Regions from separate parts of the Lactobacillus sp. C449L genome, predicted to be linked through region 2. Evidence: riboswitches for the same ligand, from Rfam matches in the RefSeq annotation. Region 2 holds a riboswitch; the other holds the start of a gene.
What was found. Region 2 has a riboswitch for thiamine pyrophosphate ahead of AC2JF9_RS05800 (ATP-binding cassette domain-containing protein). Riboswitches for the same ligand answer to the same signal wherever they lie in the genome.
Positions count from the first base shown of each region.

Region 1: another riboswitch for thiamine pyrophosphate. It lies ahead of AC2JF9_RS03180 (ECF transporter S component); the one in region 2 lies ahead of AC2JF9_RS05800 (ATP-binding cassette domain-containing protein).

Region 1 is NZ_JBWXGA010000001.1:662,189-677,413, forward strand. It holds gene AC2JF9_RS03110 (DeoR/GlpR family DNA-binding transcription regulator) at 219-983, shown strand; partial or broken gene AC2JF9_RS03115 (bacteriocin immunity protein) at 988-1,366, shown strand; gene AC2JF9_RS03120 (GntR family transcriptional regulator) at 1,411-2,136, opposite strand; gene AC2JF9_RS03125 (nucleoside hydrolase) at 2,149-3,069, opposite strand; gene rpiA (ribose-5-phosphate isomerase RpiA) at 3,178-3,870, opposite strand; gene AC2JF9_RS03135 (Dps family protein) at 3,995-4,465, opposite strand; gene AC2JF9_RS03140 (MFS transporter) at 4,588-5,775, opposite strand; gene vprA (vinyl phenol reductase) at 5,786-7,222, opposite strand; gene AC2JF9_RS03150 (SDR family NAD(P)-dependent oxidoreductase) at 7,238-7,972, opposite strand; gene AC2JF9_RS03155 (FAD-binding protein) at 7,985-9,460, opposite strand; gene AC2JF9_RS03160 (LysR family transcriptional regulator) at 9,562-10,428, opposite strand; gene udk (uridine kinase) at 10,609-11,250, shown strand; gene AC2JF9_RS03170 (cupin domain-containing protein) at 11,304-11,792, opposite strand; gene AC2JF9_RS03175 (tyrosine-protein phosphatase) at 11,818-12,564, opposite strand; gene AC2JF9_RS03180 (ECF transporter S component) at 12,687-13,265, opposite strand; TPP riboswitch at 13,309-13,400, opposite strand; gene AC2JF9_RS03185 (M42 family metallopeptidase) at 13,469-14,554, opposite strand; gene hpt (hypoxanthine phosphoribosyltransferase) at 14,797-15,225, shown strand, end outside.
Region 2 is NZ_JBWXGA010000003.1:16,237-31,461, reverse strand. It holds gene AC2JF9_RS05835 (HNH endonuclease) at 1-235, opposite strand, end outside; gene AC2JF9_RS05830 (hypothetical protein) at 353-493, opposite strand; gene AC2JF9_RS05825 (iron-sulfur cluster biosynthesis family protein) at 672-1,028, opposite strand; gene AC2JF9_RS05820 (SLC13 family permease) at 1,217-2,317, shown strand; gene AC2JF9_RS05815 (LemA family protein) at 2,434-3,003, shown strand; gene htpX (zinc metalloprotease HtpX) at 3,021-3,914, shown strand; gene AC2JF9_RS05805 (helix-turn-helix domain-containing protein) at 3,974-4,912, opposite strand; TPP riboswitch at 5,062-5,151, shown strand; gene AC2JF9_RS05800 (ATP-binding cassette domain-containing protein) at 5,187-6,554, shown strand; gene AC2JF9_RS05795 (energy-coupling factor transporter transmembrane component T family protein) at 6,565-7,218, shown strand; gene rlmH (23S rRNA (pseudouridine(1915)-N(3))-methyltransferase RlmH) at 7,331-7,810, opposite strand; gene AC2JF9_RS05785 (S1C family serine protease) at 8,301-9,512, opposite strand; gene AC2JF9_RS05780 (MBL fold metallo-hydrolase) at 9,582-10,379, opposite strand; gene AC2JF9_RS05775 (two-component system regulatory protein YycI) at 10,395-11,216, opposite strand; gene yycH (two-component system activity regulator YycH) at 11,218-12,561, opposite strand; gene walK (cell wall metabolism sensor histidine kinase WalK) at 12,542-14,398, opposite strand; gene yycF (response regulator YycF) at 14,463-15,179, opposite strand.

The sequences.
Region 1 (15,225 bases), on a different contig from region 2:
AAGTTCAACCATTTTATAAATTGGTTCGTTCCAATTTTTTTATTTAAGCATTTACTTAAGATAGAGAAACAAAAAATGCGTTTGCTTTGACGTTTTCGGTTTACAGATCAGCAAACATATGGTCAAATACAGACAAACACTTAAGTTGTTATCAAAATATTGGATAATTTACTTAAACTTACTGAAAAGAGTGCTAAATTATTTTTAGGAGAAGTAAAATGACTCAAGAAGAACGAATCCGCGAAATAAAAGAGCTATTAAATAAACGTCACCATTTAGTTACTCGAGATATAGCCGAACACTTTAATATTTCCTTTGATACTGCTCGTCGAGATGTATTGCGAATAACTTCAACTGGTCAAGCTATTCGTGTTCACGGTGGTTTATTGGCAAATAATCAAGATGGTGTACCTAATTTTTTAATGAGAAGCCAAATTGATTCCCCAGTCAAAACTAAAATGGCGCAAATGGCATTACGCTTTGTCCATCCTAATCAGTGTGATTTTATCGGTCCATCTACTACACTTAAAAAACTGTGTGAGCTCATTAACGGGATTAATTTGCAAATTGTAACTAATTCAATTGATAACTCATTAGAGTTAATGCAATCAAGGCAGCCAAGCGTACGTTTACTGGGTGGGAAGATTGATAAAGAGCATCGATTCAGCTATTCGGTGACCTCATTAAAAACACTCGAACGTTTGAGTTTTAATACTGCCTTTATTGGGGCATCAAGTGTCAAGAGTGATGGCATTTATTCAAATAGGATGAGCGATTCTGAACTTATTAGAACTGCTGCGACACGAGCAAAGCAGGTAGTTGTTGTGGCCGAGCAATATAAGTTCAACAGTCAGATTACTTCTCCATTTATGTCGATTCCCTTAAGCAAAGTAGATGTTTTAATAACAGATAGCTCCTTGTCTCAAGAGATTAAACAAAAATTTTCACCGCATACCCAGATTATTTCGGTGCTAAGGAAGTGAGGTTATGATAAATTTTTTGTTCTTTTTTCTTAAGAAAAAAGAACAACTAACTAAAAAAGTACCGCAAGAATTAGATCAATTCTATGATAGTTTTTTAGTGATATCTATAATGAATTGAATATTGTAAAATATCGGCCAATTCGTGATGCAATTAGTTTAGTAATGCGCAAATTTGAAAGCGACGATCATCCCCTATCCTATATAGGAAAATTAGTGATGTATATTCAAGCAAGCGTTGTTTTTCAGCAACTGCATTAACCGCTAATCAACAGAAACTGTTACAAAGCTTGTCCTACCAAATAAAGCATATTAATTTAAATTATGTATATTCGGAAGAATCACAGATTTCTGTCAATTTACAAATATTTAGTTTTTTCCTTTAGACAAAATGTATCCAAGATAAAAGACGAGCTGTTGCTCGTCTTTTTTATTTATTTAAGTTAACGAAAGTATTAAACTTCATGTACTGATAGTGTATTCTCATCGTTGAAACTTCAAACGGCGTTCCATCGTCAAGGAAAAATATCCCTTCAATGACTCCAACTGGCTCCGTTCTTTTCAGGCTGAGACGATTCTGATCTTCCTCACTGGAAGATTCAACCGTGATGTTGAGAAAGGCCTTGGTGACAACTTTATTCTGCGTATCTTCTAGATAATTAAACAGTGATTTCTGCAGGTGATCGGGCTTTAACTCCGGAACAATTTTAATAGGTAAATAGCCGGTTTCAATTAAAAACGGCTGTTCATCAAGTAAACGCAAACGTTTAAATTCATAAACAAAATCATCTTCATTCAAAAACAAGTCCTGCTTAATTGCTTCAGGAGCCTTTATTACACTAAAATCTAATAGTTTAATTCCTTGCTTTTTACCGGGAACTTTCAAGCTATCAGTTAACCCCAAGTTAGAACCTTCATACCGAAATAAAGACTGATTTTTTAAATAAAGTGGATTAATAAAAGTGCCACTTCCTCGTTTCTTAAATACGATTCCTTGCTGAGATAATAGCTCCATCGCCCGTTTCATTGAAGAACGACTAACTTGGTAATGCTCGGCAAGACTTCGTTCATCGGGAAGACGCATTCCTTTATATTTATTATTTAAAATATTTTGTTTTATATCGCGCATTACTGTTCGATAAACGAAATCTGTCATTTTTTACCTCAATTATCTTGTTTGCTTAATTTGGTCAATAAACCACTTAACAAAAGTAGCTTGATTAACTTCTACACCGACTTTTGCATTAGCGGAGTGTTCAAAGAAATTATCAAAATCAATCAAAGAAGCACCATAAGCATAAGGACTCTTAGTATCTACAACAACATACGCATCTTTGAACGTATACATTTCGGGATTAAGTAGCATCCCCGCAGCCAGTGCATCGTAGATCTCACGTCCATTAGTATCAGTTTTATCATGTAGGTGAGTTAAAATGTGATATAGCATATCTCCAATCTTGCCCATATGCTTAACTTCTTCAAGCGTCTGCGGAGTTACGAATGCTTGATGACCTAATTCCAGCGGTGCTAGCATAATTTTTACGCTACTTGAAAAAACAATCTGAGCGGCTTCCGGGTCACCAGCAACGTTGTATTCACTGTACGGTCCCCAGTTTCCTCTACCAATCGCTCCACCCATAATTACCAACTTTTCAATTTTTGATAGGTCTTGCGGATATTGTCTAAAATACAAAGCAAAATCAGTAGCTGGACCAATTTGCATCAATGTAACCTTTTCAGCACTATTGGCAACTACATCATGAATTGCCTCAACTGCAATTCCTGGTTTAAGCAACGACATGTCCGGATCGGGAAACTCAAAACCGTCCATTCCGCTTTTACCATGAACATCCGAGGCATCAATTGACTGACGCATTAATGGGCAACTAGCTCCAGAAACCACTGGTACTCTAGTTCCTAAAAAAGTTTCCAATTTCAAAGTATTGACCAGAGTTTTATCTAGAGGGACATTACCCCAAGTTGGAACAATTAGCTTTACGTCAAGTTCAGGCGCAAACAAAGCAATAGTCAGCGCAACAACATCATCTATGCCCGGATCAGTGCTGATGATCAAAGGTTTTTTATTCATTGAAATTCCTCTTTTTTTAAAAATATAAGACCATCATACCAAAGATAATATATTGATGCTCTCAATTACGAAAATGCTGATAAGTATTCACCAAATTCACGGTTAACTTTAACGTTTACGGTCTTCGATTATCCCGTTTGAATGAGCAATAATGACTTCATCACACATATCTAGAAACAGTCCATTTTCGACTACTCCAACAACTTTATCTAAATAGTCTTCTAAGCCATAAGGTACAGGAATAGGATCAATGTCTAGGTCAATAATGTAGTTGCCATAGTGCGTAACGAATCGTTTACCATTATCAATACGCCACTTGGGATTTAATCCATCTTCATGAAACAAGCGAAAGTTCTGTTCACAGGAAATGGGAAGAACTTCTACTGGTAGCGGAAAACCGCCTAAACGATCAACCAATTTGGATTCGTCAACAATCCAAACTACTTTTTCAGAATTTACAGCGACATTTTTTTCCATGGTCAAAGCACCACCGCCACCTTTAATGCCATCAAAATTGGTAGCAAATCTGTCCGCTCCATCGATTGTAAGATCTAGTTGATCCACTTCAGCTAGCTCATTAACTTTGAAATCCCAACTCTCGAGCTGTTTCTTACTGCGACTTGAAGTTGTTACAACTGCAGCTAATTCGAGTCCCTCTTCTTTTTTTCGTTTGCCTAGTGCATCAATTAAAAAAGCTACTGTCGACCCCGTACCAATGCCAAGCTTCATTCCGGATGTTACCAAACTGGCTGCTTTCTCAGCGGCCTGCTGTTTTAATTTGTCTTGTTCTTTTTTATCCATTTTTTTACTTTCTTCATATAATAATTATCTATATTCTGCAAATCAACTACATTATAGCAAAGATCAACTTAAATGAAGACAGCAAAAAAAGACAGTTTTAAAACTGCCTTTTCATTCAAAATTATTATTCGGGATCAATTTCAGGTGCTTTATTAATTTCACCAGACATCATCCAAATTCGTTTCTCAACATCAGCTAAGAATCCAGTTAGCATATCATTAGTGGCGTAGTCGCCTTCTTCATCGCTTACCTTGATGCCTTCCCTATATAAGTCGTCAAGATAATGGTAGCCATCAATAATCTTCGCGTAACGTTCATCAATTGTTTCATTCCAGTTGCCCTTCTCATCTTTAATATGAGTTTTTTCAGCAATTTCACTCAAAGTTGAAACTGGGGAACCATCCAGAGTAATCAAGCGCTCAGAGACTTGATCAAGTTGATCAGCAAGTTCATCCATCACTTTATCTAAATATGGGTGCAACTTCAAAAAACGGTTACCACGCATGTACCAATGGTGTTGATGCACTACCATGTGCATTTGCGTTAAATCAGCAACTAGTTGATTCAAGATTTCTTTAGTCTTTGGATATTTCATATAAAAATGCCTCCCAAATAAAAACTATTGTTACATCTTAATTATATCCAGTAGTGCAATTAATTACTAAAATAATGTTTGATTGCTTTTTTAAAAACCGATAGCTGAACCTTCAGACGCCACTAATTATTTCTTACTATGTTTTTTTGAAATCTCGTCATTAAGCAAATTATTCCAATAAATAAGGCCAAAATTCCACTAGCAGAAAATACATTTAAGCCAAGTATTTTAACTAAATTTGTTAACGGATTGATGATCAAGGGGCTAATTACGCCACCAACCGAATATATTGCGACGTATACGCCCAGTGCCATAGAAACGCTATTGTCATCAACTGAAATTGAAATCAAATAAGGGAATTGTCCCATTGCAATACTCATCGCTGCTCCTACTAAAAAACTGCCAATAAAAACAATTAAGAGGGAATGAAACAGCCCAATTAACAAATACGCTACGCCATACATTAAGAATGAAAGTGCAATTGAGGAGTATTTGAATTTCTTGCCAATAATGCCAACAACTAATCCACAAAGCATGCCACCAATTAGCGAAATTGTCGAAGTAAGAGCCGCTTGCGAAGTCGCACCCAGATTTTCCTGGACCACGAATAATGCGATATTATTATTCAAGACATTGTTTAACAGCATGGTCAAAAACGCCCAACCAGCACAGTAAAAAATATATTTACTTAAAGTTATTTTTGCACTAGAAGCATCTTTTCTTTCCTGATCCAAAATTTTTGGCTTAAACGGTAATAACGCTATCACAACGACAAGAATCAAGAGTGAAAAAAGATATATCCAATAATTGTTGACCCAACTACTCTTTGCCGCAAACTGTCCGCCACCCATAATAAATACGACTCCGCCGATATTAATAAAAGTGGTTGATAACCCCATCGTTGATTCTCGTTCTTTTTTCGGTAAAATTTGGGAAATCAAAACTTGGGTCAAATTAGTACACGCCCCTTGGCCTAAACCGACCATGCAGGAGCAAAATACTAAAAAGATAAAATTATTATGAAACAATAACGGTAACAACCCACCGACTGCAACCAGAATAATTGATGAAACCGTCAGACTTTTCAAGTTAACCTTGCTTGCAGTTAGCTTGCCAATTAGAATTCCGGCAACCATCATAAATAGGTTAGGTAAAGACGTCAACATCTGCACGCCTGTATTACTCAAAGCAAATACCTTTGCTAGCGCGGCATACGACGGTGTGATTGCTAAAGAAGCCATGCCCATCAAGCTAACAGCTAGAACCCCAATCCTAGTTTTGGTTACATATGTCTTTTCCTGATTATCCATCAATCAGGCCTCACTTTACGATACTTTCTACCGCGTTCCGGCCAGAAAATACTGCATAACCAGCAGTACTTCCCGGTAAAGTTACCGCGTAGGTATCACCAACCAGCATTCCAGCAGAATCATTGCCAGCCGCATACAGACCAGAAACAGGGTACCCATACTTATTCAAGACCTGATTATCATTGTCAACACGAATTCCACCAATAGCACAAGCCATGCCAACACCTAGTTCAACAGCATAAAATGGGCCTTGTTCAACTGGGGTAAGATACTTTTGATTCTTGCCAAAATCAGTATCTTCTCCCCGAGCCGTTAGCTTGTTATAGTGACTGATTGTAGCTTGCAAGTTTGGCAGATTAAGCTTTTGAGCTAACTCCTCAACAGTATCTCCTTTGGTGAGGTACTTTTCATTATTAGCTAAATCACGATTGATTTCCTCAACCAAACAATCAAATTTATCTGGCGAAACTGGCGAATTACCAACTTCCTTATATAAGCCCACATTAGTTAAATAATCCACAGCCTTCTGACTTAAAATTGAAAAAGTTCGTGACTGAGTTAGGATTGCACTTCCTGCGTGACACATATTGTCATTGACATCTTCATTAATAAAACGTTCACCACGTTCATTAACCCATAAAATGGCTTCCTGAGTTGCCGCAGCCGCAAGCTGTGCAGGCATATGAACATATGCTGGCCGTGTTTTATCCAAAATTGCTCCGCCACCATATTGGATTGCTCCCATTTGGTAATGCTCAGCGCCAGCTTGCCAGGCCATCTGCATGCCGTCACCAGTTGACTTGCCATCGCTAACTGATAACAAACGAGCAGTAAACGGTGACCTTTTCTTAACTAAATCTGGATTATCGACATAACCACCAGTTGCCAGAATGACATTGTGCGTTAGAACTTCTCTTTCCTGTCCAGTAGCCTCACTTTGCACAAGTAGACCGTTAACATGACCATTTTCCTGCAAAATCTTCTGCGCACTGACACTGGTTACAATTTCAATCTCATACTGCTTAGCCGTTTGTTTTAGCTGCTCAATTACTGCGTGACCACCGCCTGAAAAAGTATGAATTGTTGGCCAGCTTTTGCCCTGGGGACCGACTTTGCTGAATTCAACCCCAAGTGAATGGAGCCAGTCAATTGTTCTACCACTGGCCGAAATATACTTTTTCAAATGAAGAGCATTGGCTTCATAGTGTGAATAGTTAAGCTCATCCTGTAAAAGCTTAGTAGAATTAACTTTGATATCTTCCTTTTTTTGCAAATAACTATCAACACCCATGGCTCCTTCAACGTAATTGCCGTCGCCGCCGAGTGTTCTGCCTTTTTCAATTACCAAAGTATGAAGATTGTATTCACCTGCGCTGACAGCAGCAGAAAGTCCTGCTAAACCCCCACCCACAATTACTAAATCGTATTTATTTTCTTTAGGAAACATTTTGTAGCCTCCTCCTTACTTCAAGCCAACGGAAACGCCACCATCACTTAAAATGGTCTGTCCAGTCATAAATGTGGCTTCACTAGCTACAAAAACGAAAACTTTAGCAACTTCTGCGGCAGTTTCAGCACGTTTCATCGGAACCGTTGGCAAGACCTTTTCCAAAAAGCCGCCTTCATTTAATGCAGTTTTGGTTAGACCAGGAGCAACACTATTAACGCGTATATTTTTATCAGCATAATCAACGGCTGCAGCTTGGGTCATACCAATGATGCCATTTTTAGCTGCATTATAAGCACCCATGCCACCGGGATTGTAAATGCTACCCAAAGCGGTGGTATTAACTATTGAGCCGTATCCTTGTTTTAAAAACAAGTTAATTTCTTCGCGCATGCACAGAAAAGTCCCACGAAGATCTAAATTGACTGTTTTATCAAAGTCATCGTCAGTAAGCTCGGCGAATGGTTTCAGTATACCACCACCTGCATTATTCATAACGTAATCAATTTTGCCATACTCTGAAACTATTTGGTTCAAGCTACTTTTGATACTTTCTTTATCCATTACGTTTAAAACAAGACCTGATATTTTACTTTGATATTTATCATTCAACTTGGAAGCGACTTGAATAACTTCTGGATTATAATCTGTTAATACCACGTCACTACCCTGTTTAGCAAATTCATCACTAATTGCAAAACCAATTCCTTGGGCAGCCCCAGTAACAACAGCAACTTTTCCTTCTAACATTTTTATATCCTCCTAATTCAAGCTTTTAATAGCTTCTTGCGCAGCAATCCAACCTGAAACAAAGGCAAAGCCGTTGGCAATACCTTCATAACTTGGATAGCCATCTGAGTAAAGTCCATTAACATTATTGCCAACAATATATAAATCACTGATTGGTGACCCATCTTCCCTAACTGGCTGGCAATTGCGATCAACATTAACGCCATCCAAAGTGCCTAAAATAGCACAATGCTCAATAATCGCATAAAAAGGACCATCGTGTACTCCAAACAGCAATTCATCGGACGACTTTAAAAATGTTTCATCATTATGCTGATCAACTGCATTATTATACTTAGCTACGCTTTGTTTGAGTGAATCAACCGGTAAATGCAGTTTTTGCGCCAATTCTTCAAGGCTGCTTGCTTTAACCACCTCACCAGATTCGACAGCGGCATCAAAATCTTTTTGAATATTTGGTAATGGCCCAACCGTAGCTTTTGGTGTTTCACCCACATCACAAAATTGCCGTTCGAAAGTATCTTCGAGGTTTACTTCAGTTGACTTAAAAGTATCTAAAGTAGCTTGGTCTAGCAAAACATAGTATTTGCCATGAACGTTATGTGCCGCATTTCCCCACATTGCAAAGTCATAAACAATGTCTTCGTTAACAAAGCGATTGGCAGTCTGGTCTAGCCACAAAAGTGGCAAATTTGTTAAAGCTTCAACTGAACTGTCACGTTTCATCGGATTAATGTTCATGCTAGGGGCACAACCATGAGCAAATAACACTGGAGAGTGACGAATATCAGCACCAAGTTTATGAGAAAGCTCAATGCCTGTGCCAACAGACTTGCGTTCCCCTAAATTTAAAAACTCAGATTCATCAGAGTATTTTTCCTTGAGCATACACTCATTACCACAGTATCCACCATCTGCAAAAATTACTTTTTGAGCTTGAATTTTAAACTTTTGCTTCTCAGCATTTTCAGCAATTACTGCTTTTAAACCATTGTTGTATTCAATGTCGACTGCGGCAGCTTCAAGAAAAACTTTATTCCCAGCGGCTTCAAACTTTTCAGAAAGTTTGTCCCAATTAGTCATTTTCTCTTTAAAACTATTAAATTTATGATAAACGAGAGGATCATCTATGTGGGCTTTTTGCTCGCTCTGTTCCACTGTTACTGGTAAACCCATCTCATCTAATCTTTTAATATTTTCACCAGACATTTTCAAAAAGCGGCTCAATAATTCACCATTTACGAAGTAATGATTATAATCCGTCAAGCCGTTAAAGGCTTCTTGGTAGCCGTAGTCAACTTCTTTTTTATTTTGCTCCTCCGAGTTGATAGCGAAAACCCCGTGGGCACCAAACTTTCCTGCACCCCCAACTTTATTGCCTTTTTCTAATAAAACAAACGGAATTTTCTTTTGATATAGTTCAAAGCATGCAGAAATTCCTGATGAACCAGAACCTACAACAACAACTTTAGTAGAAAAAAAATCCAATGTAATCTCATCCTTTCATCGGTTTTGTGATTTTATTTACAATTGGATTTTAAAGCATTTTTTAAGTAAGCGCTAACATATTTAAGTTATTGTCAATAAGCTTAAGTTGTTGCCACTTTTACCAACTTCTTTAACTCACTTGACGCACTCAAATTAAATGCAACTACAGTAGTAAAAGCATTTGCTAAATGTTTGGGCGAAACACGGTATGTATTTTTGCAAAAGGGTGGTACTACAAATGATTTTGGCACCATTGTTATACCTCCTTTAAAGTTAACATTTAAACATGCCGCAGCAAAACTATTTACTTCAGCAATTTGACTGTATTTCCATCCTTCTTTGCAATAAGTATTAATAATTGAGGTTTGAACATCCGTTATTCCTGTTGATTTCCAGTTTTGAGTATAAAAAACACTGCTTTGAGCCAATTCTTTTATATTATTCTGATATTTATCAACTTCCATCTGATTAAATAGTAGGTCAAAACTGACTTTTTTAAGTGGCAAATACTCAATCTTGTTGTTATTTGTAAACGCAAGCTGAAAACCTATAAGCAAATCATAATTTTCATTAATTAATCTGCTAATTCCTGAATCAAAATTTTCTTCATCAAAACTTGTCCAACATTCCTTAGGAAGCTTGGATGCAAACATCGCAGCCTCATTTTCAAGTCCCTGAAGAAAATGTATCCTTATAAGCTGATCTACATGCGGATCTGGGTGACGCCATATTTCAGTATATAAATTGACAACTTCTACAGCTCGACGATAAAATTCTTTGCCAGTCGGCGTCAACGAAAACTTCCCAGCTGAGCGGTTTAATAGCTTTTGCCCTAATTCATTTTCTAACTTCTTAATTGCCGAGCTAACCGCAGTTTCAGATACATAGTTTCTTTTAGCAGCAGATATAAAACCACGAGTTTGGACAACATCGATAAAGTATTTAACTGGCATTAGATTATAATTCATTTTTTTCACCAATTTTTCTAGACAATCAAATTATTATTTTCACATATTATGTTATCGAAATATTCTCATGAATTAAATAGTATGATTAACAATTCTACGACAAACATCAATTTTACCCTCAATGTTGGTAATTCAAGGGAATTTACAGTAAAATGTTACTTGATAAAAAGGAGTGTCTTCATGTCTAAACTAGAAAAGCCTATTGTGATAGGCATTACCGGTGGTTCAGGTAGTGGTAAAACAACCATTGCTCGTAAAATCGTTGATCAGATGCGTGAAAATGAACACGTCTTAATTATGACGCAAGATTCTTATTACAAGGATAATACTGGTATTCCTATGGACATCCGAGAAAACATCAATTATGATCATCCGGATGCATTTGATGTTCCTTTGCTGGAAGAGCAAATTGGTAAATTGCTTAAATATGAGTCAATTGAAATGCCTGTTTACGATTTTAAGGAACACACTAGAAGTCAAAAAACGATTCACATTGAGCCAGCAGATATTATTATTCTTGAAGGAATTTTAGTACTTGCAAGCCAAGAAATTCGCGATTTAATGGATATTAAAGTGTATGTTGACACGGACGACGATATTCGCTTTATTAGACGACTTGAACGTGATATTAAAGAGCGTGGTAGATCAATTGATTCAGTTATTGAACAATATCTTGATACAGTTAAACCAATGTATCATCAATTTATCGAGCCAACTAAACGCTATGCCGACATTATTGTGCCTGAAGGTGGTGAAAATGATGTGGCAATTGACATGTTGACCACAAAAGTTCACTCGGTTTTAAGTCAAAATACTAGATAGCAAAAAAGGAACCAAATCTACTTTTCAGATTTGGTTCCTTTTTCTTTTTAGTGTTAGTCAATTGCTAACCGACTAATCACTTCCGCGTAGTCAGGATATTGCTTTAACAATTGAATTTTGTTCATCATTTCAAAGTCATGATAATCAAAGCCGGGAGAAACAACACAGCTAACTAAACAAAAACTATCCGACTTAGTCACTTCGGAAGCAAAAATTGTGTTCTTTGGCACCTTGAATTGCATCACTTCGCCTTTAGTAACATCTTTCCCTAGCTTAACAGCCGAGTATTTTCCTTCAGGTGAAATACAGTGGATAGTAATTGGCTCGCCATCATGGTAATACCACAATTCATCATGGTTTAGACGATGGAAATGTGAACAACTAGTATCGTCTAATAAAAAGTAGATTGAGGTGTAATAATAGCGTTGACCTTGACTATCTTCAGCATAAAACTGTTCGTCACTTGTATAAATTTGCCGAAACCAGCCACCCTCTTGATGAGGTTCAAGGTGCAGTTTTTCAATATAATCTTCACGTTTCATTTTAGAATTTTCTCCTACTATTGAGTTAAACAAGATAAATTTCTTGCATTCGAGCTTTAAAGTCAGTTGGTAATTGTAAGCCCTCAGTAAAGTAACGATTAAAGTCACCATAATTTTTAGCAACTGTTTGGAAATAGCGCTCTAAGTATTGACGTTCAACAGTTAATGCAATAGCAACATCCTTTAAGTTAGCAGAAGTCACTTTATCTTTTAAATAATTTAAAATTTCTTCATTGGCTTCTTTACGAGCATCAATTGTCTTTAAGTAGTCAGTAAAGATTTGATCATCACTAACATCTAAACTTTTTAAAATTAAGGCCGCGCCCACTCCGGTACGATCCTTTCCAGCAAAGCAGTGAAAAGCAGTTGGAACGGGGTTTTCAATTAAGCTCATTAAAAATTGACGATAGCCCTCTTTAGCTGATTTAGATAATGCCAGTTCTTCATATGTCTTAAGCATATCTTCTTCTACGTGGCTATTGGCAGAAATAATTTCATCTACACTTGCTTGGTTTGTTCCACTGTCTTTTAAAACGTCAAGCACAACATAATCAAGACCTTGCCAGAGATAGTCAGGATATTCTGCACGTTCGTCCGATCCACGGAAGTCAACTAGCCGTTTAATCTGATACTGATTTTGCACAGCATCCTTTTGTTCAGCAGTTAAGTCAAACAACTGACCGCAGCGAAAAAGCAAGCCTTCTTTGACCTTTTGCCCATTTGCACTAATATAGCCACCTAAAGAACGCCAATTTGTAATCTCTTTTGCCATAGTTCTCCTCAAATTTATAAAAAAGCTAATTTTTCCTTATAAATTACTATTATAAGTTTTATCGCCGTTGCCGTCCATTTATTCCAAAATAAAAAGCACTCCAAAATGAAGTGCTTTTTATTTTAGTCTAATTTTGGCTTTAGTGCTCGATCAAATAAGTTTGTTATCAGCTTGACCAAAACACCATCAAAAACTAATGCTGAAATAATAGCAGTAATAAACATAATTACACGAAGTTGAACACTGTATTTACTCCATCCATATAAGAAGTAAGATGGTATATAACCACCTAAACCTGCAAAGAAAGCACCAGTTAATACGCTTTGCCATGAAAACCTCTGGTAACGCTCTTTTTTAGGAAAGAAACCAATCTCGTTAGTGGCTCCTTGAATGAACCCAGAGAGAATAGTGGTCGCACCCCATTGTCCTCCAATTGCCATCTCAACAACGGCTGCCAGCAATTCCCCAATAGTACCCGAACCAGTCGTAGGCACAAAATACATTGCCAATGGTCCAGCAATTAACCACAATCCAGAAAAAACGGTATCCGTTACCGGAGCATAGCCAGTGGGTAGCAAAGCCATCTTAACTAGGTTAAAAGCCCAATTAAAACCATACGTATATATTACTCCCATAACAATTGCAATTAAGGCAATTAAAATAATCGATTTAACATTCCATTTTGACGATCTTGTAAACATAAAAATACTCCTAACCAACTAATAAAGTCAGTAGGAGCATCATAAGTACTTTTTAACACTTCCCTAGCGCAGGTATTATCCCGTTCAGGTTCAGAGGGTATTTCTCAGCTTAATGTGGCACCCCTAGCGACTCTTTTTTTAAGTTTTATACATTATAACATACATTACTAATTTCATTTGCCGATTCTGACATACCGCGCTGACTATTTAAACTGACTAAAACCAGCTAGCTTTTCTTTCGTTAAGTCACGAATAATAGCAAGAGTTAAATTGACGGATGCCTTAAAGTCCTGATAGGCGCTAAAGCAATATGCTGAATGCTCATAACGAACTGGAATGCCAATAACAATTGTTGGTGCACCATTTTCATAGTAAATCGCCGCACCATCTTGTCCACCACCAGTTCGAACCGAACGCGTATAAGGAATATTGTTCTTATCGGCAATCTCACAGGCGTATTGCTGAAACTTCGGATTCGGTAAAAATGAAGTATCCATGTCTCGCAACATTGGTCCACGTTTTAGTCCAGTCTGAGAAAGCCATTCTGGTGTAAAAGTATCGTCAGCAGGACAAGACTCAAGGACAATCGCTAAATCCGGCTTTACGGCTCTTGCAGTAACATAGGCTCCGCGCAGTCCCACTTCCTCTTGGCTTGATAACGCTGCAACAACATTGAAATCAGTCTTTTCACCATTTAAATTGTCAAGAACGTCTGCCATTGCGGCAGCTCCGAAACGATCATCGAAATCCTTGCCAAAGAACAAGCCTGATTTTTCGTTATATTCGCATTTTACGTCAACAAAAATCGGACAGCCAGTATCAATTTTGTAGTCATTAATTGTTTCTTCTCGCGAAGATGAACCAACATCAATTGACATATCAGCAACATCTGGCACATTGTCAAGCTCAGCATCAGTCATAAAGTGCGGTGGTTTGGTCGCCACAACTCCAGGAATATACTCGCCAGCGCGGTTTTTAATTCGTACACGTAAAGCGGGAATGTTGTATTTAACCCAGCCACCAAGTGGCACGAATTTGATCATACCATTTGGTCTAACAGCTTGGGCAATGAAACCAACCGAATCCGAATGAGCATCAAGTTGAATAACTGGACGATCAGGTTGATTATCTTTTTTGGAAGCAAAAACGTTAAGCATTCCATCTACTTTAACGTCTGCAAAATCTTTTACAGTATCAGTAAATAGTTTAACGAATTCTTCTTCAAAGCCAGAAGTTGAATTAGCATCTGAAAAAGCTTTAAGCATTTTTATTTCTTGTTCTTTTTCCATTAGTGTATTGACCTTTCATTAGACTAAATTCTTAATTTCCATTGTAGCAAAAACCCTGCTAATTAAACCATCAATTTAAGCTATTTTTCAGATAATCTTACTACTTTCTTTCAATAAGTAGTTTTTGTACGTAATCTAGCCAAAAATGGGGCAAAAATGTTGAAAAACGTGGTTTTTTTAGATAAAAATGCTATAATCGAAATTATTAGAAAATTTTAGTTTTTAAATTGAAGGGTAGATAAATGCCGAAAAGTGACAACATTGATAGTATTATTGATCATAAATTGTTTACTACAAATGATATACATAAAATGTGTATCAAACTTGGTAAACAGTTGACTGAAGATTATGCTGGGAAAAATCCACTAATTGTTGGAGCACTCAAAGGAGCAATTTTCTTTTTAACCGATTTAGTAAGGGAAATGGATGTTAAAGCCGAAATCGACTTCATGGATGTGTCCAGCTATGGCAACGAATTTGAATCATCTGGCAAAGTCAAGATTATTTCTGATTTGGCAACTGATGTTAAAAACCGAGATGTTTTAATCGTTGAAGATATTGTTGACACCGGCCTCACCTTGAATTACATGAAAGAGCTACTCAATAAGCGTGGCGCTAAAAGCGTTAAGTGTTGCGTACTGTTGAATAAAGAAGCTAATCGGAAAAATGAG
Region 2 (15,225 bases):
TAGCAACCAATATTTTTTCATCGTTATCATTTTCTGCTTCATCATTTTTGCCAATAAAAGTGTAAAGCAGCCCCTGAGCAAAAACGCTGATGGCGGTGTTGGAAAAATTAGCAGCATCTTTACCACGTTGAATGCACAAATCACAAATACTAGTCAACTGTTGGTTAATCAGCCCTTTTTGTTTAAAATGTCTCGAATTGATGCGCAGACCGCACGCGCTGCATTGAAATTTCACTTTAAAACGTTCTCCTTCTGGCAATAACTAGTTCTCAATTTAATTTTACTCAAATTAACCCGATAAAAAAAGGTGGATTACTTAGTAATCCACCTTTTAAGTTTATTTAGCAACAGACTATTTGTTTTCGTCTGCTTTAGCCTTGTTCAAGAAAGCAACAACTGCTGCTACGTGAGCAACGCGCTTTTTACCATTCTTCTTGTTCTTAGGTCTTTGGTTTGGTTCACAACCAGTGTTGTAATTTTCACCCTTACGCATAGTACTATACTTCCTTTCAGATTTTCGAAAATCTTATATAGTTTACCACGTCAAGGTTAATGAGGCAAGGGTTTGCTTGTTAGCTGCTGATATTAAGAGACAATCAAAAAAGACAATCATATTTGATTGTCTAATTCATTACTTATAAAAAATACGTTTAGTTACCATTCATTACTGCCTAGTGTTCATTGATCGATACTGCACCATCAATTACACCACTATCATCTGACAAGCTCATCGCGGCATTCTTAATATCCGCAACCAAACTACTTCCGAGATATTGCATCTCCGCAGGACTGGTGTATAAAGCAAGACCAGCATTATTTTCAACTTTAATTGAAAATTCAGGATCTGGTTGATTCAAGATTACAAATTGGAAGCGTGAACCCGCTGCACAACTGCCACCGACATCTGAATATTTGTTTGAACCATCGTTTAGCGACAATAAAACCACCTGGCCATTTTTAACCTGGCTTTTAATCTTATCAGCAGCTGCGGATTTAATATTGATTTTCACTGTTTCTGAACTACTCATATAAAATTACCCCCTAATCTTTATCTGTTTTCTCAAGTATAGGGTAGATTAACTTATGAAGTCAAAATTTATGTTTATAGTATTGGGTTATTTTCTGACAGAATATTTATATTGCGAACATTTATAAAAAAGCTCAAAATGGACATAACGATTATATGATGATTGTAACTTGTGAAAGGGGACATTTTATGACCGTCTTAAAAAAGATTTATAGTGACAGAATCTTGCAAATAACTTTTGTAATAACTGTCATCAGTCTTTTTTTTGCTAGACCTCGGTTTGAAGATATTAACCTGCATACAATATTTTCTGTAGCGACAATGTTAATCATCATTCAAATATATGCCTATTTACACGTTCTTGATGTTTTGGCATACAAGTTGACCAGTATTGCTAACAATATGCAAAAACTGGACATGTTATTTACTCTGTTGGCAATTATTTCCGGAATGTTTTTGGGCAATGACATAACCGCGTTGACTTTAATTCCATTATATTTGAGCATTGCAAAAAGATGCGATTTGCCGCAAATTTTGCCCATTACGTTAATTGGAATGGGGGCTAATATCGGAGCAGCCTTCACCCCTTGGGGCAATCCACACAATATTTTTCTGGTCAGCAAGTACTCTGTCAACGTTCTTGAATTCTTTTCTTGGTCTTTACCATACCTACTTTCAGCATTAGTAATCACATTTATCATTTTTCACTTTATACCGCGCAAAACAATCCCTACTCAAGACATTAAGCAAATTGACATCAGCGTTAGACTAACTGTTATTACCACCGTTATATTCGCACTGTTCTTTTTGGGTGTCTTCAAAGTGATTAATGTAGCAATTCCAATGGTAATTGCGATTATTTGGGCTGTAATAATTAATCCTAGAATCTTGCTCAAAATTGACTACGCTCTGCTTTTAACCTTTACCTGCTTTTTTATTTTTATCAGTGATATTCAACAAATTCCCATGTTAGTAGCACTCATTCACACGATGGTCAATTCAGAAATTTCTACTTATTTTACGTCGATTATTTCTAGTCAACTTATTAGCAACGTACCAGCTACTATATTAGTTGGAAAGTTTACGCCATATGCCAAGGCGTTATTTTTGGGTTCCAACATTGGTGGCTTTGGGTCACCAATTGGCTCAATGGCGAATATGCTTGTTCTTAAAACATTTACTCAACACGCCACGGTATCACGAGGAAAATTTTTTAAGAACTGGTTGCTTATGCAATACGCTAGTTTATTTGTCTTAACTCTTGTCGGCCTGATATTGTTATTAGTATAAAAAATGAATAATAACAAGTTAAAATCCACCAGAAATGACGGTTTTAACTTGTTTTTATACCCAAAAAGAACATAATCAGTTATAATTGACTGAATAGTTAAGATGGAGGAAAAAATATGTCAAAAACAACTTTAATATGGATTATCGTTGCTGTTATCCTTATTTTACTAATTGCTATTTACATTGGTATTTATAACGGCTTGCAAAAGGCTAAAGTGTACACTGACGAGGCATGGAGCCAAATTGACGTACAATTAAAACGTCGTAATGACTTAATTCCTAATTTAGTAGAAACTACTAAAGGATATGCTAAACACGAAAGCGAAACTTTAGAAAAAGTCGTACAGTTACGTAGTCAGTTAACATCGATTCCTAGTGATGACCACGCTGAAACTCTAAAAGTTTCCAATCAAATTTCTGATGCCTTAAGATCAATTTTTGCATTGTCAGAAAACTATCCTGATTTAAAGGCTAACCAGAACTTTACCAATTTACAGGAAGAACTAACAAATACTGAAAACAAAATTGCGTACTCAAGACAGCTTTACAACTCATCTGCCGCTGTTTATGATCAAAAACTGTTAACCTTCCCTTCCAACTTGGTTGCTAGCATTCACGGCTTTAAAAAGGTTGACTACTTGCAAGCTAGTGAAGCAGAAAAAGAAGTACCAAAAGTTAAGTTTTAATCTTGTAGGCGGTTTTTATGTTATTTCAACAAATTGCCAGCAATAAGCGGAAAACGACAGTTATAATGGCTTTGTTCGTCATTATTTTAGCACTCGTTGGCGCTGGCATTGGCTTTATCTGGAATGACCAACCCTTATTTGGCTTAGTCGTTGCACTGATTTGTAGTGCGATTTACATGTTAATTGTTCTACCCAACCCCGCCAATATGGTTATGAGCTTAAATCATGCTCAAGAAATTCAGGAAAAAGACAATCCAGAATTATGGCATGTTGTGCAAGACATGGCTCTGGTTGGTCGAATACCAATGCCACGGGTTTTTATCATTGATGATCCTAGTCCTAATGCATTTGCAACCGGTCGTGATCCCGATCATTCTGCTGTCGCTGTTACGCAAGGATTGCTTGACATGATGAATCGTGAAGAGCTCGAAGGCGTCTTAGGTCATGAAATTTCTCATATCAGAAACTATGACATCCTCGTGTCGACTGTTGCCGCTGTTTTAGTTGGCGTCATTTCGTACTTGTCGGGAATTGCGAGCCGCTATATTTGGTGGATTGATGATGAGGACAAGGATCGAAACAGCGATAACACAGTTATTATGATTTTTAAAATTGTCGCAATTTTATTTGTTCTTGTTCTGGGACCCATCTGTGCTAGTTTGGCGCAAATGGCACTGTCACGCAATCGAGAATATCTGGCCGATGCTTCTTCAGTCGAATTAACCCGTAACCCACATGGCTTAGTTTCTGCTTTGCAAAAAATCGAGAGTTCAGATCCAATGAAAAAAGTCGATCCCAGCAGTGCTGGAATGTACATCGAAGATCCGTTGCGTAAAAAACACGGTTTTACTCATCTTTTTGATAGTCATCCTCCAACCGCTGACCGCATTAAAAGACTAGAAAAAATGTAGTTTATCCTACTTAAAAAAGCTCCCTTTTTCGGGAGCTTTTTTACTTATCATTTTGGCGGTTATTTTAGGTTAATATTAGCTTGCCTAAATAGCTCCGCTCGCATTTGAACTGGTGTCTCATGATAATATTCATTAAATTTTTTATAGAAAAAAGACTTACCATTATAGCCGACCCTAGCAATCACATCTTTAACTGAAATATCAGGACGAGCAAGCAAACTGCGTGCTTCTTGCATTCGTCTTTCATCAACATGTTCGACAAAGCTCTTACCAGTTTTTTGCTTAACCATACTAGAAAAATAATTAGGGTTTAGTCCAAAATGTTCAGCTGCTTCTTTTAAAGTGATATCAGTAAAATTGGCGTCAATATATTGCTCAAGAGCAGTTTGCGCAAACTTAGGCGTAGTGGCGGTTGCAGTTTTTAAGTCTTGATTTCTAATTGCAGATATAAAGAGCATATTTAGTTCAGCAATAATCATACTGTGCGTGAACATATTCTGGTTTAGATATTCATCGATGATTTTCTTCATCAATTGCGCTGTCTGCGACATTTGTGAACATTTTAAGCTTAACAAACGGTTAGTTGCCAAAGCGTCAGTTACTTGCTGAACAGCATGCTCTTCTTGCGCGTTAAGTATAGAGCTCTTGCCAAAAAAACTTTGCCAATCAAACTGCGAATTAAATTCAAGTTTAACTAGAATATCTTTTTTATCCTGCTTAGTTACTTCATATTCGCATTTTGCTTGTAAAAGCACTATGTTACCCGTAGCCAAAGTCAAAATCTGGCCATTAATTTTGACTTTAGCCGTGCCATCAACTTCATAAAGAATAGTCGTTTTTGTAGTTTGATAGCGATGAATACCTGTATTGTGGTTTTCTAAGTGCGCCATAAATAAGTCAAAATTTTTATTGCCTGGCTTTATGCTCACCTCGTTTGAGTCGCTGCTGCTTGACTCTAAAATGCTGGCTAAATATTGTTCTAGCTTAACTGCTGCCATGCCGTCACCTTCTTGTTAATAATCTGTTTTCATAATTTTATTATATAGCAAAAAATCTCTCTAATAATATCTTTTTCCTTTAATGAGTTAATAGTCAAGCTTAGCTATCAGAGCTGCTAGACAAGGAAATGCCTTTTAGGTATAATTGACCTGAAATATAGGGGTGCCGTAAGGCTGAGAATATACCCGTTGAACCTGCTATGGATAATGCCAGCGAAGGGAAAATCATTGAATTTTTAAGTCGTCTGGCGGGTTGCCATGACGATTTTTTAGATTGGTTAGAAAATTGATTACAACTAAAAACCTAACTTTTTCATATGATGAAAACCATGTAATTCTTGAGAATATTAACTTGCTTATCCCGACTGGCAAATTTTCCCTTTTAGTAGGACCAACTGGATGTGGCAAATCGACACTTTTAAAAATTTTGGCTTCTCTTTACCCGAAATATGCTGGCAAACTTACAGGTAATATCAACTTAAACGGGCTTAAGAGTGCGATGATGTTTCAAAACGCAGGCGAGCAATTTACAATGGCAACGCCACGCGAAGAAATTATTTTTGCACTAGAGAACCTACAAGTTGATCGTGATCACTACCAAAAGCGACTTAAGCACGCCGTTGAATTTGCCCAAATTAATGACTTACTTGATCAGAAAATTGTAACCATGTCTGGTGGGGAGCAACAGCGTGTAGCACTTGCGGTCCTGATTGCAATGGACGTTGACCTTTTTTTGCTGGATGAGCCTTTTGCCAGTTGCGATCCAACTAATCGTAAGTTTTTAATTACCAAATTAGCCCACTTGCGTGACCAAGGGAAAACAATTGTTATCAGTGATCACATTCTAAGCGACTATATAGACGTTTGTGACTACTTATTTACCTTTACAGGTAAAGATATTATTAAGCTAAACCAAGATCAACAAGATGCTATTTTAAAAGCAGACGACCAACCTCAGCATTATACTTTTAAACTCCCGACCACCGAAAAAACCTGCTTTACTCTTGCTAATTCCGAAATTAATCAAAATCGCTTGCTGCTAAAGCAAGACCATTTAAATATTATTACTGGCAAGACAACGCTTATTACTGGTCCAAACGGTGTCGGCAAAACTTCTTTTTTTAAGGCACTAACAAAGATGTTGCCCTATAACGGCAGCATAACATATTCTAGCAAGGAGATTCGTAACTTATCGGCTCGTAAATATCTGCTGAAAGTTGGACAAATTTTCCAAGCTGCAAGTGACCAGTTTATTAACGTTTCAGTTGCAGACGAAATCAATTTAAGCAAAAAGCAACGAACCAATGATTTCTACACTGACCAAAAAATTGCGGATTCACTGCATTATCTTAATTTAGACCAGACCATGGACCAAGTTGTTTACTCACTTTCAGGAGGTCAGCAGAAGAAACTGCAAATTTTGTTAATGCTGATTGCCGATCAAAAAGTTTTATTAATTGATGAACCGCTAAGTGGGCTCGACAGCGAATCTGCTCAAAAAGTTATGCACTTGCTCAAAGAAAGTCAGGAAAAACGGGGGCAAACCCTATTAATTATTAGTCATGAATTGACTAATTTAGCCAGTTGGTGCGACTTCCACTTAGTTTTCGAAAATCAACATCTTACCTACGTGAATAAGTGAGGCAGTGATTATGAATCCCAGTTTTAAATTTATCTTAGCGCTAGTTATTTCCGTAGAATTATCCTTAAAAAGTAGCCTAGCAACTAATTTACTAGTTATTATTTTTTCAATTATATATCTTATTTATAAACACATTAAGTTAAGGAATCTTTTGATAACATTATTAACACCGTTAATTGCGGCCTTTACAATTTTCGCAACCCTCTACTGGTTTGCTCCTCAGCCTAACCTTGAAAATGCATTGAGTCTTTCCAGCCGAGTTTATGTTTACACCTTAACAATTTATTGTGTAGCAATCGGGACAACCGCTGAAAATTTAGCTAAATCTTTTGAACAAAACTTTCATTTACCAAGTAAGTTCGCTTATGGAGTTTTAGCAGCACTTAATATTGTTCCCCGCATGAAAGAAGCAGTCAAACAAATCCGCGCTGCTGGTATGATGCGCGGCGTCTACCTTAGTTTTTGGTCACCAGTGCTTTACTTTAAAGCAATTTTAGTCGCCCTTAATTCAGCTGAAAATCTTGCCCAAGGAATGGAATCACACGGCTTTAAAGAGGGCGAAAAACGTGCGATTATTGTTGCTATTCCAGTCAAACTAAGTGATTGGCTACTAGCCGGCGGACTACTGCTCATTACTAATTTTGCCCTTTTTACCTTGAAATAAATAAAAAATGGAAACTTGTTAGTTTCCATTTTTATTTACCGTAATAATGTAGTGCAATTTAAAACTACCTTGTTTCCTCTAGCAAGCATACAAATTTAAGCCATACAGTCTTTTACTTATGATACGGACTACCACTATTAATCATGAAACCACGATAAATTTGCTCAATCAAAACTACCCGCATTAATTGGTGTGGCATCGTCAATTTGCCAAAGCTCATTAAATCATCCGCGCGTTTGTTAACAGCTGCGCTAGTGCCAAGACTACCGCCAATCACAAAAGCAACATCTGAGTGACCGTAGGTTGCTAAATTCTTTAATTCATGAGCAAATTCTTCACTCGAGCGTTCTTTTCCCGTAATCGCGGTAACATAAACATATTCTTTAGCTTTAATCTTGCTTAAAATACGCTGTCCTTCGATTTCCTTCACTTTTTCTTGCTCAGCATCACTAAACTTTTCAGGCGCTTTTTCATCGGGCACTTGAACTATTTCTATTTTCGCAAAACGGCTGAGGCGCTTTTGATATTCAGCAATTGCATCTCTAAAATACTTTTCTTTGAGTTTTCCAACACAGATAATCTTGATATTCATAGTTCTATTTTATCCCCTAATTCTCATTGTTTCCACCTGCTTTTTCCACACCTGTGTACAACCAAAAACTACATTTTGTGGTTCTATTTAAAAATAGGCGGACAGGTTGTGTTCTCAAAAAAGTTTTTATTTTTATTGGATAAATTTACCCACAAGTTCACTTTTTACTACCAAATTTCACAAACTTTTGCTTGTAAACACTAGTATAGCTTGCTGAACAGTTGTTTGACTTAATTATTCTCAGACGGTGTTTACACACAATTCACAGGTTATCCACAGCTAGTCCAATTAACTTCAAGCCCTTTTATACACAATCCACATTTTTATCCACAGTTATCAACAAGTTCTTAGTCAAAAAAAATCACTTGACAGCACCAAAAAACGAACTTTTTTATGTTTCCCATACTTTTTGTTAACAAAAAAGCTATACATACGATTAGATTCGCTTAGTATAGCCTTCTTTTTGTCTAATTAATGAATATTCCTTAGACTAATTTGCTTCTAGTTTGATATGGAGATTAATTTCTTTTCCACCACGATTAATAGCTAAAGTCACTGTTTCACCGACTTTGTGATTATACAAAATGCCGTGTAACGAAGCAACGTCAGTCACTGTTTTACCATCAACTTTTGTTATTACATCGCCAACCTTTATCCCGCCATTAGCTGCTGCACTATTTTTGTTGACTTCCGCAACATAAATACCACTTTTCAAGTTCGACTTAATATTCAGATGCTTTTTATAACTTGAAGGAATTCCTTGCAAAGCAATTACTTTTACACCAAGTTGGGGACGAACAATTTTGCCCTTTTTAACAAGTTGGTTAACAATGTTAACCACTTCATTTGAGGGAATAGCAAAGCCCATTCCTTCAACAGAAGTGCCGTCGCTTGATTGGGACAGTTTCATCGAGTTGATTCCAATTACTTGCCCAGCAGAATTGACTAAAGCACCGCCTGAGTTTCCCGGGTTGATTGCAGCATCAGTTTGAATAACCGTTTGCTGGTTCGCAGAAGTAGTAATGTTACGAGCTGGAGCTGATATGATACCCTGCGTCACAGTTGAAGCATATTCGCTGCCTAGCGGCGAACCAACAGCAATAACCGTTTGACCAGCCTGCAGGCTCTTAGAGTCGCCAAATTCAGCTGTTTGGGTTACGTAGCTGGCATCGATTGCTAAGACGGCCAGATCAGTTGTAGCATCTGTACCAACAATGCGCGCATTAACAGACTTACCGTTGGAGAGCATCACTTTAACTTTGTCCGAGCCAGAAACAACATGGTTATTAGTTACAATGTAACCCTTATTTCCTGACTTCATGTATATAACACCGGAACCCTCACTGTAGGTTTGCAGTTTGCCTTTGCCCTTGGAATTGTCATCTTGGTCATCACCAAAAATGCCAAATACTGAGTTATTACTACTAGTTGACTGACGTTTTAAGTTAATAACTGAAACAACAGCTCCTTTAACATTATTATATGCAGGAGTCATGGTACCACTAGTTTTGGCACTGTTTTTTGATGTCTTCGAACTACTAGAAGTAATTGTGGTCTGAGCATTGTTATTATTCAAATCTGCATTATTAATTTGGTCAAGCGCAACATATGAAACGCCGCCACCGATTATTCCTGCTACAGCACCAACAATAATGGTTCTAGCAAGACCATTTTGCTTATGCCCTGAATTTCGATTGTCCATTTTATAATCTCCTTTACATGACTTCATCCAGTATACTAACAAAGTTTTAAAAAATATGTGATTTTATCTTTAAATTTTCACTAAATTCGTTGGTGCATCAGAATCAGTCATAATAATTTCAGCATCGTTTGACAAATTAGCACTACCATCAAGTAAAATCCGTTTAGCCGTATCGTAAGCCAGCTTAGCCGTATTATTATGCTGACTACGATGAGCTAAAAAGATATGTTTGGTTTTATCAGAGACTACATCTAAAAGTGCATGTGCTGCATCCTCGTTGGATAAATGCCCGACGTCTGACAAAATTCGCTGTTTCAAACTCCAAGAATAAGGGCCATTGCGCAGCATCATATCATCATAGTTAAACTCAACCATGTACGCATCTGCATCTTTAATCACGTCTTTAACTTTTTGCGAAACATAACCCGTATCCGTTAAAAAAGCTATTCGTTTTCCACCACTGGCAAAAACATAGTATTGCGGATCAGCTGCATCATGACTAGTTGCAAAAGCAGTGACGGCAACATCACCGAAAGTTTTGGTTTGCTTTGGTTCAATTATTTTCATTTGCGCTTGTGGAATTTGACCAATTTTTTGCGTCTCATCCAAATATTTCCACGTTCCCCTATTAGCATATGCTGCAATTTTGGGATAACGGCGCATTAACACACCCAGCCCTTTGCTGTGATCAGAATGATCATGGCTTAAAAAAGCCATGTCAATGTCATTAATGTCGACATCAACTTCATTTAGTAGCTCTTTGATTTTTTTACCGGATAAACCGGCATCCATTAGAATCTTATGCTGTTCGGTTTCAATCAGGCTAGTATTGCCGGTTGAACCGCTGGCTAAAACAGAAACCCGCACACTGTCTATTCCTTTCTAGTTTTTCTGTACATTATATGAGCCACTCTGCAAAATTTGCCCTGTAAATGCATTGACTCTTTTAACAGTAATATTCTTAGTGGTTTTGTTTTCAACTAAAATCAGCCACGTCGGCAATAATATCGTGCTGCCACGGACCTCTGTTAATTTGGAATAGCCCAGTTTAACTTGGATTACACGCGAATTATTAACAATTTCTCGATCTGTATACATTGCCTTGACCGCATGCCAGGCACTAATAATTAATTGCGGTTCACGCACTGAACTAATTGGACCCATATATGAAATTGTATAATTAGTAATTTGACCGTTGTTCACATTAATTGTTAACTGCGCATCACTATCATAAATTTGTCCATAGTTAGTCTTTTGCACATAGCAATAAGTACCTTCACCTGACATACTTGGGGCATAAGTAAATTCTTTTCCATAAGGGACATTGGCAGGATTATTCTTAAAGTCTTCCAACTGTTGCAAAACTTTCTGATGGCTGCCATTAAGTAAAACCATCGCTTTAGGCGTTCCAGTTAGTGAGTTATCAGATTTTGAATAATGCGTCGTAACTTGCGTTAAATTGCTATTTTTAGCGGAAAGATAGTCTCGATTCTTGGCAGCTAGATAATAACCAGACTGCTGCTTATGAGAAATATGTAGTGGTACATCAATTCCGTCAGCCCGCATTTCCGCACGAATGCTAGTTGAGGTACTACCAGCAGTACTGGTTAAGTTAATCGGTGAACGCCAGATTTCAATTGCGAGGTAGAGGTCAATTAACAGGAAAACGACAAAAAATAACCATTCAATTCTCTTTCTGTCCACCTTATTTCCCTCCTTCCGACTCTGTTTCCTCAACTTTATTTAACTTATTAAAGTCTTCTTGCTGCCACTCTTGTACATTCTTCCATTCGTTATACGCTTTAATAAAGTACATTGGAATCAAATTAACTAAATTATCGCGCGTATTATCTTTCTCGACCTTGAATGCAACAATTATTCGCTGTATTTCTGAGCGCTTCATACCCGCATTGGTTAATCTTTGAATTACCTCATCAGTAGGCGGTAAAGAACGTGTCTGACCGTCAAAGGGGATAGGTATTTGCAGGTCAAGGTTATTAAAAGCAACTTCAGTCGCACCTTGAGATAAAGTCGTGCTAATTTGCGGACTATGCTCTCCCATAAAGACAGGCATCCCTTCAATATAGTTGCTGTAGCTTACTTTTTCACCAACTGTATCAAAATACCGCAAATCCTGCTCGCTCAGGCCAAGTTTATGTACATACTCAACGCCGTTTAGCAAGCGATCGTTTTCCGTCAGCTCCTTTTGTTTTTCATATTTAGTATACAAAAGATCATGTTGATCGCTTTTAGCATCGGGTACGCGTAGCTTTGTATAATAGTTAAGCGAATAGACAGTCTGACCTTTTTTACTCGTCCGCGTCGATACGTTAGTTGTACCCAGAAGACGCGACACAAAGTAAGAATCGGTTTGGCTATTAGTTAGATAACTATATACCCGCCAGTCTTCAGGTTGTGTATAAAAAGTTTCATAGCTATTTTTCAAGCGTACGAATTTAACTGGTTTTTTGCCACGGATGTTGCTAGCATAACTGCGTAGTTTTTTAAAATCAGCATTTTTTAGTTCAACACGATAGATAGTTGAAGTTTCATCATTTCCAAGGTATAAGTACTGGTTGCTGGATGAAATAAAAGATCGTCTGAATTTTTGATCACCGGTTTTCAAGTTCCTTTTTGTAAATAGATTAACGTTGACTTCATTAGGAAAAGTTAGTTGGATATACTTTGGATTATTGAGCATTTGTTCATATTCTTTTTGACCAGAACTAACTTCTTTAATGCTCTTATACTGTACTCCTTTAAGTTCCTTAATAAATTCAAGTGGCAAGTTTTTTTTGGCATCATATAAGCGGTACGGTTTGCCATCTTTAAAGCCGTAAGAACCAGTCGGAAGATACAGATTAGAAATGATGCGGCTGCGGCGATTGCGTGAATTTTGCGTTACATTGCCTACCTGGTCAATATGACTAAAGTACTGATCATTTGTCATAATGAAAATCCATAGGACAATCGAAAGGACGAAGACAGCAATTGTCCCAATTGCTAACAGAATGTCACTAAATTTGAATCTAGACTTCATCCCAATCATCTCCTTCACTCATTGGTTCATATGGTAAGGAAATATAGAAAGTTGAACCTTTGCCTTCACTACTATTTGCCCAAATTCTACCATGATGTTCCTCGACAATTTCCTTAGCAATTGCCAATCCTAGCCCTGTACCGCCTTGTTCACGAGAGCGCGCTTTATCAACTCGATAAAAGCGGTCAAAAATTTTATTCAAGTCTTCACGCGGTATTCCCAATCCTTGATCGGTAATGCTTAAAATGATTTTTTGTTGTTCTTGACGTAGTTTAACGGTAATGATACCACCATCAGGTGAATACTTAATTGCATTATTCATGATGTTGTCAATAACCTGGGCAAACTTGTCCGTGTCAATTTCAACCCATAAAGCTTGATTGCATAGCTCTCTTTTGATTTTATATTTCTTTTTTCCTTCCTTGGCATCGGTTTTAACAATCATATCGAAGCGATCCAAAATGTGAGAAACAAAATCATTAAAGTTAGCCCATTCCAGGTCAACTTTGGAAACTCCACGGTCCATTCGGGACAAGCTTAGCAATTCACTAATCATTCGAATCATACGCTCAGTTTCTTCTTGGGTAACTTGCAAAAATCTTGGTGCAATATCGGGATCTTTCCAGGCTCCTTCATTTAGCGCCTCAATATAGGCATGCAAACTGGTAAGCGGGGTACGTAGCTCATGGGAAACGTTTGAAACGAATTGTTTTTGCGAATTTTCATTTTTTTGCTGTTCAGTAATATCGTGCAAAACACAAACGCTACCGGAAACAAAGCCAGTTACTCTTTTAATTAGTGAAAAACTAGCGTGTAAAATCACTTCATCACGCGTGCCTTTATTAAGGGTAATGGCAACGCCTTTTTGACTGGCAATTAAGTCTTGCGAGCTTTCTTCCAATCCCAGAACAGTCGCAATTGGTTTGTTAATGATGTTTTCTTCCGTGGTATTTAAAAAACTTAACGCCATTTGGTTAACAACGTTAACATTACCATGCCGGTCTGTTGCTAAAACCCCATCGCTCATATGCGACAGCACACTGTCTAAACGCCGCTGTTCACTTTCAGATTCTTCTTGTGAACGCTCAATTCGCACCGATAATGTGTTAAAGGCCTGGCCTAACTGCCCTAATTCATCATTTGAATAAATTTTAACCTGACTAGAATAATCGCCTTCCGCAATGTTGAGCGCCTGACTTTGCATCTCTTCAATTGGTTTCGTGATTGCGTGCGAAACAACTAGCGACAGAATTGCCCCCATTACCGCGGCAATTAAAGAAGTAACCAAGAACATCAGCGAAATATTTCGTAAATCGTTAAATACTCCTTGCATTGATGCTCGTACATAAATTGCCCCTACCGTATTAGCCGAACCGTTACCAGCATTTAGCGGCGTAACCTGAATCATATAATCGCCATGATCGTTAATAACTTTGGTTGCTTGTCTGCCCGTTGAAGTTACTTGTTTAACCAAAGTATTATTAACACGTTGGCCGATGCGGTTTTTATCATTTAAATTGGACACTGCCCGAATAATATCTTTATTATCAACAACAATAATTTCACTAATAGTGCCAATGCCATTGCTATAGTCACTAACAATCCGATTTAAGTTAGCATTAGAGTGCTTATCATCTTTTAAAAGTTGAGCCGAAAGCTGATTACTAACAATTGGTAACACCTGAATTGACGACTGAAAGCTTTCAATACTGTTTTGCTCTAATTGGCGCGTGAAATAAGCCCCGATTACTTCAATCGTGGCAATAATCATCGCCATAAAGACGACTGCCAAAGTTGTATTAATAGAAATAGTTAAATGCTTAAACTTGTTTTTTAGTTTTTTCATAATTTTAAAAAGTTTGATATAAAAAGAAAGCCACGCATTATGTTAGTTCTGCGGGCTTTCTTCACTATTCTTCAGTAGGCTGTTTTACATAATAGCCAACACCACGACGAGTCACTAAAATCTGCGGTTGAATTGGATTATCTTCGATTTTTTCACGTAAGCGGTGAACTGTCACGTCAACTGTGCGAACATCACCGAAGTAGTCGTAACCCCAAACTGTTTGTAATAAGTGCTCGCGAGTCATGACTTGATCCATATGTTGCGCTAAATAATAAAGCAGCTCGAATTCACGGTGCGTCAACTCAATTTTTTTGCCTTCTTTTTCTACTATATAGGCATCAGGCATGATAACTAAATTGCCAATAGTAATATTCTTAGTAGCAGTATCTTCACCATCACTTTCAACTTTTTTGGCAATACTGCGCCGACGTAAATTAGCCTTAACTCGAGCGACTAGTTCGCGGTTAGAGAAAGGTTTAGTTACGTAATCATCGGCCCCCATTTCCAGACCTAGTACCTTATCAATTTCTGTATCTTTAGCGGTTACCATAATAATGGGCAAGTCATGAGTTTGTCTAACTTCACGCGCAACATCCAAGCCATCTTTTTTTGGTAGCATTAAATCTAGAATCATCAGATCCGGATTATACTCTTCAACTTTTTTGACAGCTTCTTCCCCATCATAGGCAGTGTCGACGTCGAAGCCTTCTTTAGTCAGATTGAATTTGATAATATCTGAAATCGGTTTTTCGTCATCGACAACGAGAATTTTCTTTGGCATCGAAAGCCCTCCTTTGGTTAACATTATACTGTTTTTTGGATTATTA